2 linked regions of the Posidoniimonas polymericola genome follow. The protein of the gene in region 2 binds, or shares a complex with, the protein of the main gene of each other region. Links are inferred from orthologs where the notes say so. Each region holds a gene or a part of one and is shown on either strand. Other genes may lie near its edges.

Region 1 (5,513 bases), on a different replicon or contig from region 2:
CCGCCACCATGCCGTGGTACCCCGATTGGTAGCCGACGAAGGAGTAAATCAGTAGTCGGGAGAAGAACCTCGCGATCGGTTCTGCCGCCGCCCAAACGAACACCCAACGCCAGCGCCCCGGCGTCCGCCAGGCGAGCGTCGCCCCGACCGATAGCACGAGCACGAAACGGAACAGTTGGTAGACTGAGTGCACCCAGTAGGACGCCTCACCCGCAGCGGCAAACACCGCGAACAGCACAAGCTGGGCGAGCACCTCGAGCCCGCTAAGCAGCAGCAGGCCGTGCCCCGGCTGCCAATCTCGCACCCCCGCCCGCCGCGCTAGCAGCACCACCAGCAGCGCCGACAACTCGGCGCTCGCCGGCAAGTACCACATCAGCGTGAGCGCCGACCGGGGATCGTCGATCTGGTCGGAAGTTCGCTGGTAAGAGAACACGACTGCGAACACCACCGACGCCACCGCGGTCCACAGCAGCAGGTGGCCGATCCGCAGCGGCGGCAACGCAGACTCCGTCAGGCAGTCCTCGACGAACTGACTTTCGTCGTGGTCGTCGAACGGGCTCTCTGCCGCCATCACCGGGGTTCTCCGAGTATTAGGACGACTCACCCGCTAATCATGACAGCGCCGAGGGAGCTTGAAACGGGGACTGGCTCTCGACCGCCGAGCACGGCCTCGCCTTAGGGCAAGCGCGGCGGCGGTCGCGTGCCTGTCCCCCTTTCAAGCGGGGCGCCGGTGGACAGTGTGATTCGATGGTCCGTCGAAAACGGGGACAGGCACGGCGCGGCCTGCCGATGCCCGGGTTCCGGCCCACTCGACGCTTCGAGCCAGTCCCCGTTTTCGACTCGCGTCTTGCGCCCTACAGGTTGAACCGCTCTTGCAGGCTCTCGACCTGCATCTCCTCGACCCGCAGGGCCTCCATCGCCTGGGTGGCCGCCTCGCACGCCTCGAGCGTGGTCAGGCACGGCACGCCGGCCGCGACCGCGGCGGCGCGGATGCGCCCCTCGTCGGTCCGGGCGCCCTTGCCGATCGGCGTGTTCATCACCAGCGCGACGTTCTCGTCGGCCAGGTAGTCGAGCAGGTTCGGGTGGCCCTGCTGGATCTTCTTCACCTCCTGGCACTCGATGCCCGCCTCGCGGAGGGCCTTGCCCGTCCCCGGGGTGCAGAGGATCGAGAACCCGATGGCCGCCAGCCGCTTGCCGATCTCGACCGCCGCCGGCTTGTGACGCGGCGCGACGCTCAGGAAGATGTTGCCCGACTCGGGCAGCACGGTCCCCGCCGCGAGCTGGCTCTTGGCGAACGCCAGGCTGAACCGTGGGCTGATGCCCATCACCTCGCCTGTGCTCCGCATCTCGGGGCCCAGCACGATGTCGACCCCCTGAAACTTGTTGAACGGGAACACCGCTTCCTTCACCGAGACGTGCGCCGGGATCGGGTCTTCGGTGACGCCCTGCTCTTTGAGGCTGACGCCGGCCATCACCTTGGCGGCAACCTTGGCCGCCGGCAGGCCGGTCGCCTTGGCGACGAACGGCACCGTGCGGCTCGCACGGGGGTTTACCTCGATCACGTAGAGGACCGGCTTCTCGTCTTCCCAACGCACGGCGTACTGCACGTTCATCAGGCCCTTCACGCCGAGCTCCATCGCGAGCGCAACGGTCGCCTCGCGGATCTCGGCCAGCACCGGCCCCGGCAGGCTGTAGGCCGGGATCGAGCAGGCCGAGTCGCCCGAGTGCACGCCGGCCTCCTCGATGTGCTCCATGATGCCGGGCACGACGACCGTCTCGCCGTCGGCGATGGCGTCGACGTCCACCTCCGTGGCGCCCTCCAGGAACTTGTCGATCAGCACCGGCTGGCCCTGGGCCGCGATGAACGCCACGGCGACAAACTTCTCTAGCTGGGCGTTGTCGTAGCAGATCTCCATCGCGCGGCCGCCGAGCACAAAGCTCGGACGCACCAGCACCGGGAAGCCGATTTCGCCGGCGATGCGGCGGGCCTCGTCCATCGTGCGGGCGATGCCGTTGGCCGGCTGCCGCAGGCCGAGCCGCTCGAGCAGCGCGGCGAACTTCTCGCGGTCCTCGGCGTCCTCGATCGCGCTGACGCTGGTGCCGATGATCGGCACGCCCGACTCCTCGAGCGCCCGCGCCAGGTTGAGCGGGGTCTGGCCGCCGAACTGCACGATCACGCCGTCCGGCTGCACGCGGTCGCAGATGTTCAGCACGTCCTCGACCGTCAGCGGCTCGAAGAACAACAGGTCCGAGGTGTCGTAGTCGGTGCTGACGGTCTCGGGGTTCGAGTTGACCATGATCGACTCGATGCCCAGCTCACGCAGCGCGAAGCTGGCGTGGCAGCAGCAGTAGTCGAACTCGATGCCCTGGCCGATCCGGTTGGGGCCGCCGCCGAGGATCATGATCCGCTTCGCGCCGGCGGCCTTGGGCGGGGTCTCGTCCTCGTCCTCGTAGGTCGAATAGAAGTACGGGGTGTAGGCCTCGAACTCGGCCGCGCAGGTGTCGACCGACTTGAACGCGGTCTGGATGCCCCGCTTGATCCGCTCGGCCCGCACCTCCAGCTCGCTGCGGCCAAAGATGGTAGAGAGCTGGCGGTCGGAGAAGCCGAACCGCTTGGCCGTGCGGAGCTGCGCGTCGGAAATGGCGTCCCAGGAGAACCCACCTTCGGCGACCAACTCGCGCAGCGCGTCCTCGGTCTCAACGATCTCGTGCAGGTTGTCGAGGAACCAGGGGTCGATGCCGGTGATCTCGAACACCTCGGAAACCGACAGCCCGAGCTTGAACGCGTAGCGGACGTGCCAGATGCGGTCGGGGCCGGCCGAGGCCAACTGCGCCCGGATCTCCTCCTCGTCGGGGCGCTCCTCGCCCGGCTCGCCGTTGGGTCCGTACCACAGGTCCGACTGGTCGCAGCCGAAGCCGAACGCGCCGACCTCCAGCCCCCGCAACGCCTTCTGGAAGCTCTCCTTGAACGTGCTGCCGATGGCCATGGTCTCGCCGACGCTCTTCATCTGCGTGGTGAGCTTGTCGTTGGCGTCGGGGAACTTCTCGAACGCGAACCGCGGGATCTTCGTCACGACGTAGTCGATCGTCGGCTCGAAGCAGGCGGTGGTCTCGCGGGTGATGTCGTTAGGGAGCTCGTGCAGCCGGTAGCCGACCGCCAGCTTGGCGGCGATCTTGGCGATCGGGAAGCCGGTCGCCTTGCTCGCCAACGCGCTCGAGCGGCTCACGCGGGGGTTCATCTCGATCACGATCATCCGCCCGTCCTCGGGGTTGATCGCGAACTGGATGTTGGAGCCGCCGGTCTCGACGCCGATCTCCCTGATCACCGCCAGCGACGCGTCGCGCATCCGCTGATACTCTTTGTCGGTGAGCGTCTGGGCTGGCGCCACGGTAATTGAGTCGCCGGTGTGGATCCCCATGGCGTCGAAGTTCTCGATCGCGCAGATGATCACAACGTTGTCGTCCGCGTCGCGCATCACCTCCATCTCGAACTCTTTCCAGCCGAGGATCGACTCCTCGATCAGCACCTCGGTGGTCGGCGACAGGTCCAGCCCGCGGCGGACCATCTGATCGAACTCCTGGCGGTTGTAGGCGATGCCGCCGCCCGAGCCGCCCATTGTGAAGCTCGGCCGGATGATAGCCGGCAGGCTGATGTGCTCGATCCACTCGCGGGCCGCCTCGAGGGTCTGGACCGTCTTGCCCTTGCACACGCCCAGGCCGAGCTTGTCCATGGCGGCCTTGAACCGCTCGCGGTTCTCGGCCTTGTCGATCACGTCGGCGTTGGCCGCGATCATCTCCACGCCGTGCTTCTCGAGCACGCCGTGGTGGTCGAGCTCCATCGCCAGGTTCAGCGCGGTCTGCCCGCCGAGGGTCGGCAGCAGGGCGTCCGGTTTCTCCTTCTCGATGATCTTCTCGACGATCGGCCAGGTGAGCGGCTCGATGTAGGTGCGGTCGGCCGTCGCCGGGTCGGTCATGATCGTGGCCGGGTTCGAGTTGACCAGCACGACCTCGTAGCCCTCCTCGCGGAGCGCCTTGCACGCCTGGGTGCCGGAATAGTCGAACTCGCAGGCCTGACCAATGACAATCGGGCCGCTGCCCAGGAGCAGAATCTTGTGGATATCGTCGCGTCGTGGCACGGTCGGCAGTGGGGAAGGCGGATGGCAGAGGGGGGACGCTTCCCAGGGACCCTCCGCTGGAGCGGGTAAAATCGCTCCAAGTTATCACGCCGATGGGCGGGTCGACAACCGGCTACCGGGGTAAGGAATTTGCCCTCCTTAGCAAGGGCCATGCCCGCTTCGCCCGCCACGCGGGAATCCTTCACCAACGGGCCGGCGTCTTGGCCTACTTGATCTCGAACGACTGCGCCGTGTAGTCGCCCTGGAACGACTCGATTTCTCGGCCGGTGATCTGCCTCAGCTTGTCGGCCAGGTCGAAGTACTCAGGGCTGTGCTCCTTGTAGGCCCAGAAGAAGGCGCGGTCTTCGACCCCGTCCGGCCGCCGAATATCGTTGCGGGCGTGCTTGGTCGGGAAATAGGTGTAGACGTCCAACGGGACCCCCTCCGGCAACCCGTCGATGACGCCGTCGATGCGTTGCTCGTTGTAGCCAGCCACGATCACCCGCTTCAGGTCGACCCCCTCGCCGACCTCCAGCTTCCAGTCCTGCCAGTAGTAAGAACTCAGCACCACCGTGAGCGGCTCGCCTGTCTTGGTGACGCGCACCACCAGCGGCTTGTCCTCCGGTCCGTTGTAGGTTCCCACGACATACACCTTCGAGTTGGCGACCTCCGGAAGATCTTCCAGCGCGGGTCGGTCCGCTTCTGCCTGCGGCTCATCGTGCTGCGCTGGTTTATCGCCAGGAGCTTGCAACTTGAGTTGCTTGGTGAGCTCCTCGATCTGGCGTGCCTGCTCCTCTAGCCGGCTCCGCATCTCTCGAACCTGTTCTTCGGCAACCTGCCTCTGGTGCTCGGCTTCTAGTCGAGCGCGGTCGGATTGACGTTGTGTATCCTGGAGTTGTTCTTCGAGCCTTGCAACTTGTCGCTGCTCTCCCGGCCGAAGCGTGGACCTAGTCAACACCATCGTCGCCGTTATGTAGTTTGGCAACGCCTGTTCTAGTTCCGTGTTGGTGCGCCCCCGCACGCAGCGCAGCAGGACCAATGCCGATTCTGGCCGCAACCCGGGGCCAAGTTGTCGAAGTTCGCACACCTCACCACGCACTACGACTCTCGTTGGGTTGCCCCCCAAATTAGCCGCGAGGCCGTTTGAGTCGGTACCGGGGTCGACAACCGACATCAGGGCCGAAAAGTGACCGTCGTGCCCATTCGCCGCCATGCGGACGAGCTTCATGTGCGGGCGAGGCCGCGGATCGCCGGGCAGCAGCACCGGCATGTGCTCTCCGAGCCGCAGATCAGCGATGACGGCCCAGCCCTTCGGATCTAGCTCCGACGGTTCGTGCTCGGCGTTCCAGTTCCCCTGCTTCATCGTCGATTCGGGCCCGTACTGATCGCGCTCCGGCA
Region 2 (4,551 bases):
TTCGGCCGCGACGCCCACCAGCACCGAGCCGGCCGGCGTCAGCACCATCGACTCGTCGAGCGCGCGGATCGCCCGCAGGTACTGGTCCTGCTCGATCTGGCAGGCGGTCTCGCGGCGGAGCAACAGCGCGTACCGGCGGTCGGCCAGCATCTCGTCGACGAGGTCGTTCTCGTTGGTGCTGTTGCGGCGGGGCCGCGGCGGGGTCGGCTCCTCCGGCGGCTCGCCACCGTCGGCGACGCGGACGCCGCCCGGCCGCTGCTCGCCCCACCCGACGCCGCGGGACTCGAGCCCACGCTTGATCAGGTTGCGGGCGACCATGCAGGCGCCAACGCCGCCGGCCCCGGCCAGCACAGGCTGTCCGCAAGCGATGCCGATGAACAGCAACGCGCCACCGGCGGCGCCGATGGTGGCCTCGCTGTCGAGGACTTCCCGCCAGCGGAGACAGCCCCGCAGGGGTGAGAGGATGGCTGCAGACAAGGGTGAGCCTCGTGGGAGGTGGTGATTCGGAAGGAGGGGAGGCCAGGACGCTGAGTCGAGACTTGTGCGTGACGTGTTTACTTCAGCCCACGCTCGGCCCGCTGCTGCCGCAGCTTGCTGAACTGCGCGACGACCGACCCGAGCACCGGGTCGCTGGCGCCCGCGGGGGCGGCGACCGCGGCCGGCGCGAAGTCGGCTGCCGGGGCGGCCTGCTGCTGCTCCAGCATCTTCACCACGCGGCTGAACTCGCCCGACCAGTGCTGGTTCTGCTGGGCCATCTCGGCGCGGGTCGCCTCGAGCTGGACGCCCAGCTCCTGCGCGGCCCGCTGGGCCTGGTGCAGCTCGCCAGTCAGCTTGGCGTTCTCGCCCTGCAGGCCGATGCTCGCGGTTTCGGACGACGCGATCTGCTGCTCGAGCTCCTCGGTGCGCTGCCGGCTCGCGATCAGCTCGGCCTCGAGCTCGGCGGTCTGATCGCCCTGCTCGGCCGCGGCGATCGCGGCGTCCGCCTGCTCCTTCAGACGCTCGCGCTCATGCTCGAGCTGCTCACGCTCACCGGCGAGCCGCTGCTGCCAGGCGTCGAGCTGCCGCTGGTACGCGTCCAGCGCGTCGAACGACTCTTGCAGGTCTTCCTCGAACCGCTGGTGCTGCTCGCTCCAGGAAGTCAGGCATTCGCGCGTCGGATCTAGCGCAATGGTAGCCATAAGGGTTTGCGCCCTTCGGGTGGATTGAGAGTGTTGCCCAGCGGGCGAGAAGGCGCCCGCATCGAAAAGGTGGCTGCCCTAGCGTCAGACTCTGCCCAAGATGAGTCTGTACGCTCTGCCAATTGAAACGTAGGTCACGTTTCGGGTGCAGGCAAACGGCCGGCGGCAGAATCCGCCGCAGCGGGAAGAACGCGGCGGGCGCGGCCACGCGGGCCGGAGAAGTGGCCGGGCCCGGAAAGCGTCGCCTGCCCAGCGGAGGGCAGACTCCGGGCGTCAGTTCTTAATCATCCGCCAGAAGCGGTCGAACAGGTAGTGACTGTCGTGCGGCCCGGCCGAGGCCTCCGGGTGGTACTGCACGCTGAACGCCGGGGCTGAGCGGTGCTGCACGCCCTCGATAGTCTGGTCGTTCAGGCTGAGGTGCGTCACCTCGAGGTCGGCGGGGAGCGAGTCGGCGTCGACCGCGAAGCCGTGGTTCTGCGAGGTGATCTCGACCTTGCCGGTAGTGAGGTCCTGCACCGGCTGGTTGGCGCCGCGGTGGCCGAACTTCATCTTGAAGGTCTTCGCCCCGCACGCCAGCGACAGCAGCTGGTGCCCTAGGCAGATACCGAAGATCGGCTTCTTGCCGAGCAACCCGCGGATGGTCTCGACCGCGTAGGCGACCGGCTCGGGGTCGCCGGGGCCGTTCGACAAGAACACGCCGTCGGGGTTCAGGGCGAGCACATCGGCCGCGGTGGCAGAGCCGGGCAGGATGGTGACCCGGCAGCCCATGTTGACCAGGTGCCGGGGGATGTTCCACTTCATGCCGAAGTCGAGCGCCGCGACGTGCGGCGCCGAGTCGTCCGCCGACGAGTGCTGCAGGCCGTCCAGCCGGGTCCAGGTGCTGAGCGGCTCGCTCCAGGCGGCCGCCTGCTGGGGGGCCACCTCCCGCACCAGGTCCCGCCCCACCAGCCCGGGCGAGGCCTTGGCCCTCGCGACCAGGCTGGCGTCGTCCAGGTCGGTGGTGGAGAGCACGCCGCGCATGGAACCCTGCGACCGCAGCCGCCGCACCAGGGCGCGGGTGTCGATCGACTCGATCGCCACGATATTGTGCTGCTTGAGGTACTCGCTCAGGCTGCTCTCGCAACGGAAGTTGCTCTGGATACGGCTGTGCTCGCGGACCACGAAGCCGCGGAGGTGCGGCTTCTCGCTCTCCACGTCTTCGGCGTTGACGCCGTAGTTGCCGATCTGCGGGTACGTCATCGTGACGATCTGCCCGCAGTAGCTCGGGTCGGTGAGGATCTCCTGGTAGCCGGTCATCGAGGTGTTGAAGCAGACCTCGCCGTCGACCTCGCCGTCGGCGCCGATCGAGACTCCGGTAAAGACGGCGCCGTCCTCGAGCGCAAGCTTAGCAGTGCTGGGCATAGTTACAGGGCAGTGGTGGGGACGCGCGCGGTGCGGGGGGAGCGACAACTCGGGGGAGCGGAAACTACAGGCCTTCTTTGGCAAGCCAGCGTTCGGCGTCGAGCGCCGCCATGCAGCCGGTGCCGGCGGCCGTGATCGCCTGGCGGTAGTAGTCGTCCGACACGTCGCCGGCGGCGAACACGCCTTCGACGCTCGTGTTGGTGCGGAACGGCACGGTCCACTTGAGGTAATTCTTGTCGGTCATCTCGAGCTTGCCCTCGAGGAACCGCGTGTTGGGCGTGTGGCCGATCGCGACGAACATGCCGCCGGCCTCAAGCTCACGGGTCGAGTCGTCGACCGTGCTCTTAAGCCGCACGCCGTTGACGCCGTCGTTCTCGGTGCCGAGCACCTCCTCGACCTCGCTGTTCCACTCGATGGTGATCTTGGGATTCTTCTCGGCCCGATCGGCCATGATCTTCGAGGCGCGGAGGGTGTCGCGGCGGTGGATCAGGTGGACCATGCTGGCGTACTTTGAGAGGTAGTCGGCCTCCTCGACCGCCGAGTCGCCGCCGCCGACCACGATCAGCGGCTTGTTGCGGAACCGCGGCAGGGCGCCGTCGCACACCGCGCACGCGCTGACGCCCCGGTTCTTGTACATTTCTTCCGAGTCGAGCCCGAGGTAGTTCGCCTTGGCTCCGGTGGCGATGATCACCGCGTGGGCCTCAACCGTTTCACCCTGCGAGCTGGTCAGCTTGAACGGGCGCGAAGAGAAGTCGACTTCGACGATGTCGTCGGTGATCACCTTCGTGCCGAAGTTGGTCGCCTGCTGCCGCATCAGGTGCATCAGCTCCGGGCCCGACACGCCCTCCTTCTTGTGCATGTCGGCCAGGTAGTGGTGCTCCTCGGCCAGCGACGTCTTGAAGTACGCGCTGAGGTCGCCGGCGGGGAAGCCGGGGAAGTTCTCGACCTCGGTCGTGAGCGCGAGCTGGCCCAGCGGCATGGTGCCGTTCTGGCGGTTCTCCTCGGTCACGGCGCCCTCAAAGACGACCGGGCTGAGATTGGCGCGGGCGGCGTAAATGGCCGCGGTCCAACCGGCGGGGCCGCTTCCAACGATGACGACGTGTTCTGGCACTTGGGGGGCTTCCGTGTAGTTAGGCGGGGGCCGCTCGAGCTGAGCGATTCCCGAGATTATAGGGCCGGCGGCGGCGAGCGTAAACTCGCCAAAACGCACGCCCGCTAACGGTCGGCTATCTCGATTGCGCAGCCTGCGGCCCGCCGCGCCACTTCGTTTGACACGCGCATTGCACTGGGACACAATCGCAAATCTCTAGTCACGCCCCTCTCTTTTTCTACGCGGAGCCCTCGATGGTAGACCACCACGGTCAGATCGACAACGTGATGCACGAGTCGCGGCTCTTCCCGCCGCCGGCAGAGTTCTCGCAGCAGGCTCGGATCCCGACCCGCGAGGCGTACGATCAGCTGTGGCAGCGGGCGGCCGACGACCCGGTCAAGTTTTGGGAAGAGCTGGGCCGTGAAGAGCTCCACTGGTTCGAGCCCTTCACCAAGACCCTCGAGTGGAACGAGCCGTACGCCGAGTGGTTTGTCGGCGGCAAGACCAACGCCTGCTACAACTGCGTCGACAAGCACGTCAACGAGGGGCGCGGCGGCCGCACCGCTATCATCTGGGAGGGCGAGCCGGGCGACCAACGGACCCTCACCTACTCCGATCTGCTCGAGCAGGTCTGCCGCTTCGCCAACGCGATGAAGTCGCTCGGCATCGGCAAGGGCGACCGGGTCTCGATCTACATGCCGATGACCCCCGAGCTGGCGATCGCGATGCTGGCCTGCGCGCGTATCGGCGCGGTGCACTCGGTGATCTTCGCCGGGTTCAGCGCCGAGGCGATCGCCGAACGCAACAACGACGCCGGGGCCAAGGCGGTCATCACCGCCGACGCCGCCTGGCGACGTGGCAAGGCCCTGCCGCTCAAGCACA

What was found.
Region 1: the proteins of carA (region 2) and carB are in contact, whole or in part, in a solved structure (PDB 1KEE), measured with the Escherichia coli proteins. The link is inferred for Posidoniimonas polymericola from one-to-one orthologs.

Annotation. Positions count from the first base shown.
Region 1 is NZ_SJPO01000010.1:93,030-98,542, reverse strand. Bases 655-4,534 are described here. They hold carB (carbamoyl-phosphate synthase large subunit), read right to left. Parts: upstream 4,137-4,534; coding sequence 855-4,136; downstream 655-854. Other genes in these bases: Pla123a_RS18925 (sigma-70 family RNA polymerase sigma factor), read right to left, coding at 4,342-4,534. Also shown: Pla123a_RS18935 (hypothetical protein), read right to left, coding at 1-571; more of Pla123a_RS18925, read right to left, coding at 4,535-5,513. UniProt on the Escherichia coli protein: Large subunit of the glutamine-dependent carbamoyl phosphate synthetase (CPSase).
Region 2 is NZ_SJPO01000008.1:269,285-273,835, reverse strand. What follows is about bases 516-3,433. They hold carA (glutamine-hydrolyzing carbamoyl-phosphate synthase small subunit), read right to left. Parts: upstream 2,580-3,433; coding sequence 1,452-2,579; downstream 516-1,451. Other genes in these bases: Pla123a_RS17095 (thioredoxin-disulfide reductase), read right to left, coding at 2,644-3,433; Pla123a_RS17105 (hypothetical protein), read right to left, coding at 555-1,178. In the rest of the region: Pla123a_RS17110 (formylglycine-generating enzyme family protein), read right to left, coding at 1-477; more of Pla123a_RS17095, read right to left, coding at 3,434-3,690; acs (acetate--CoA ligase), read left to right, coding at 3,924-4,551. UniProt on the Escherichia coli protein: Small subunit of the glutamine-dependent carbamoyl phosphate synthetase (CPSase).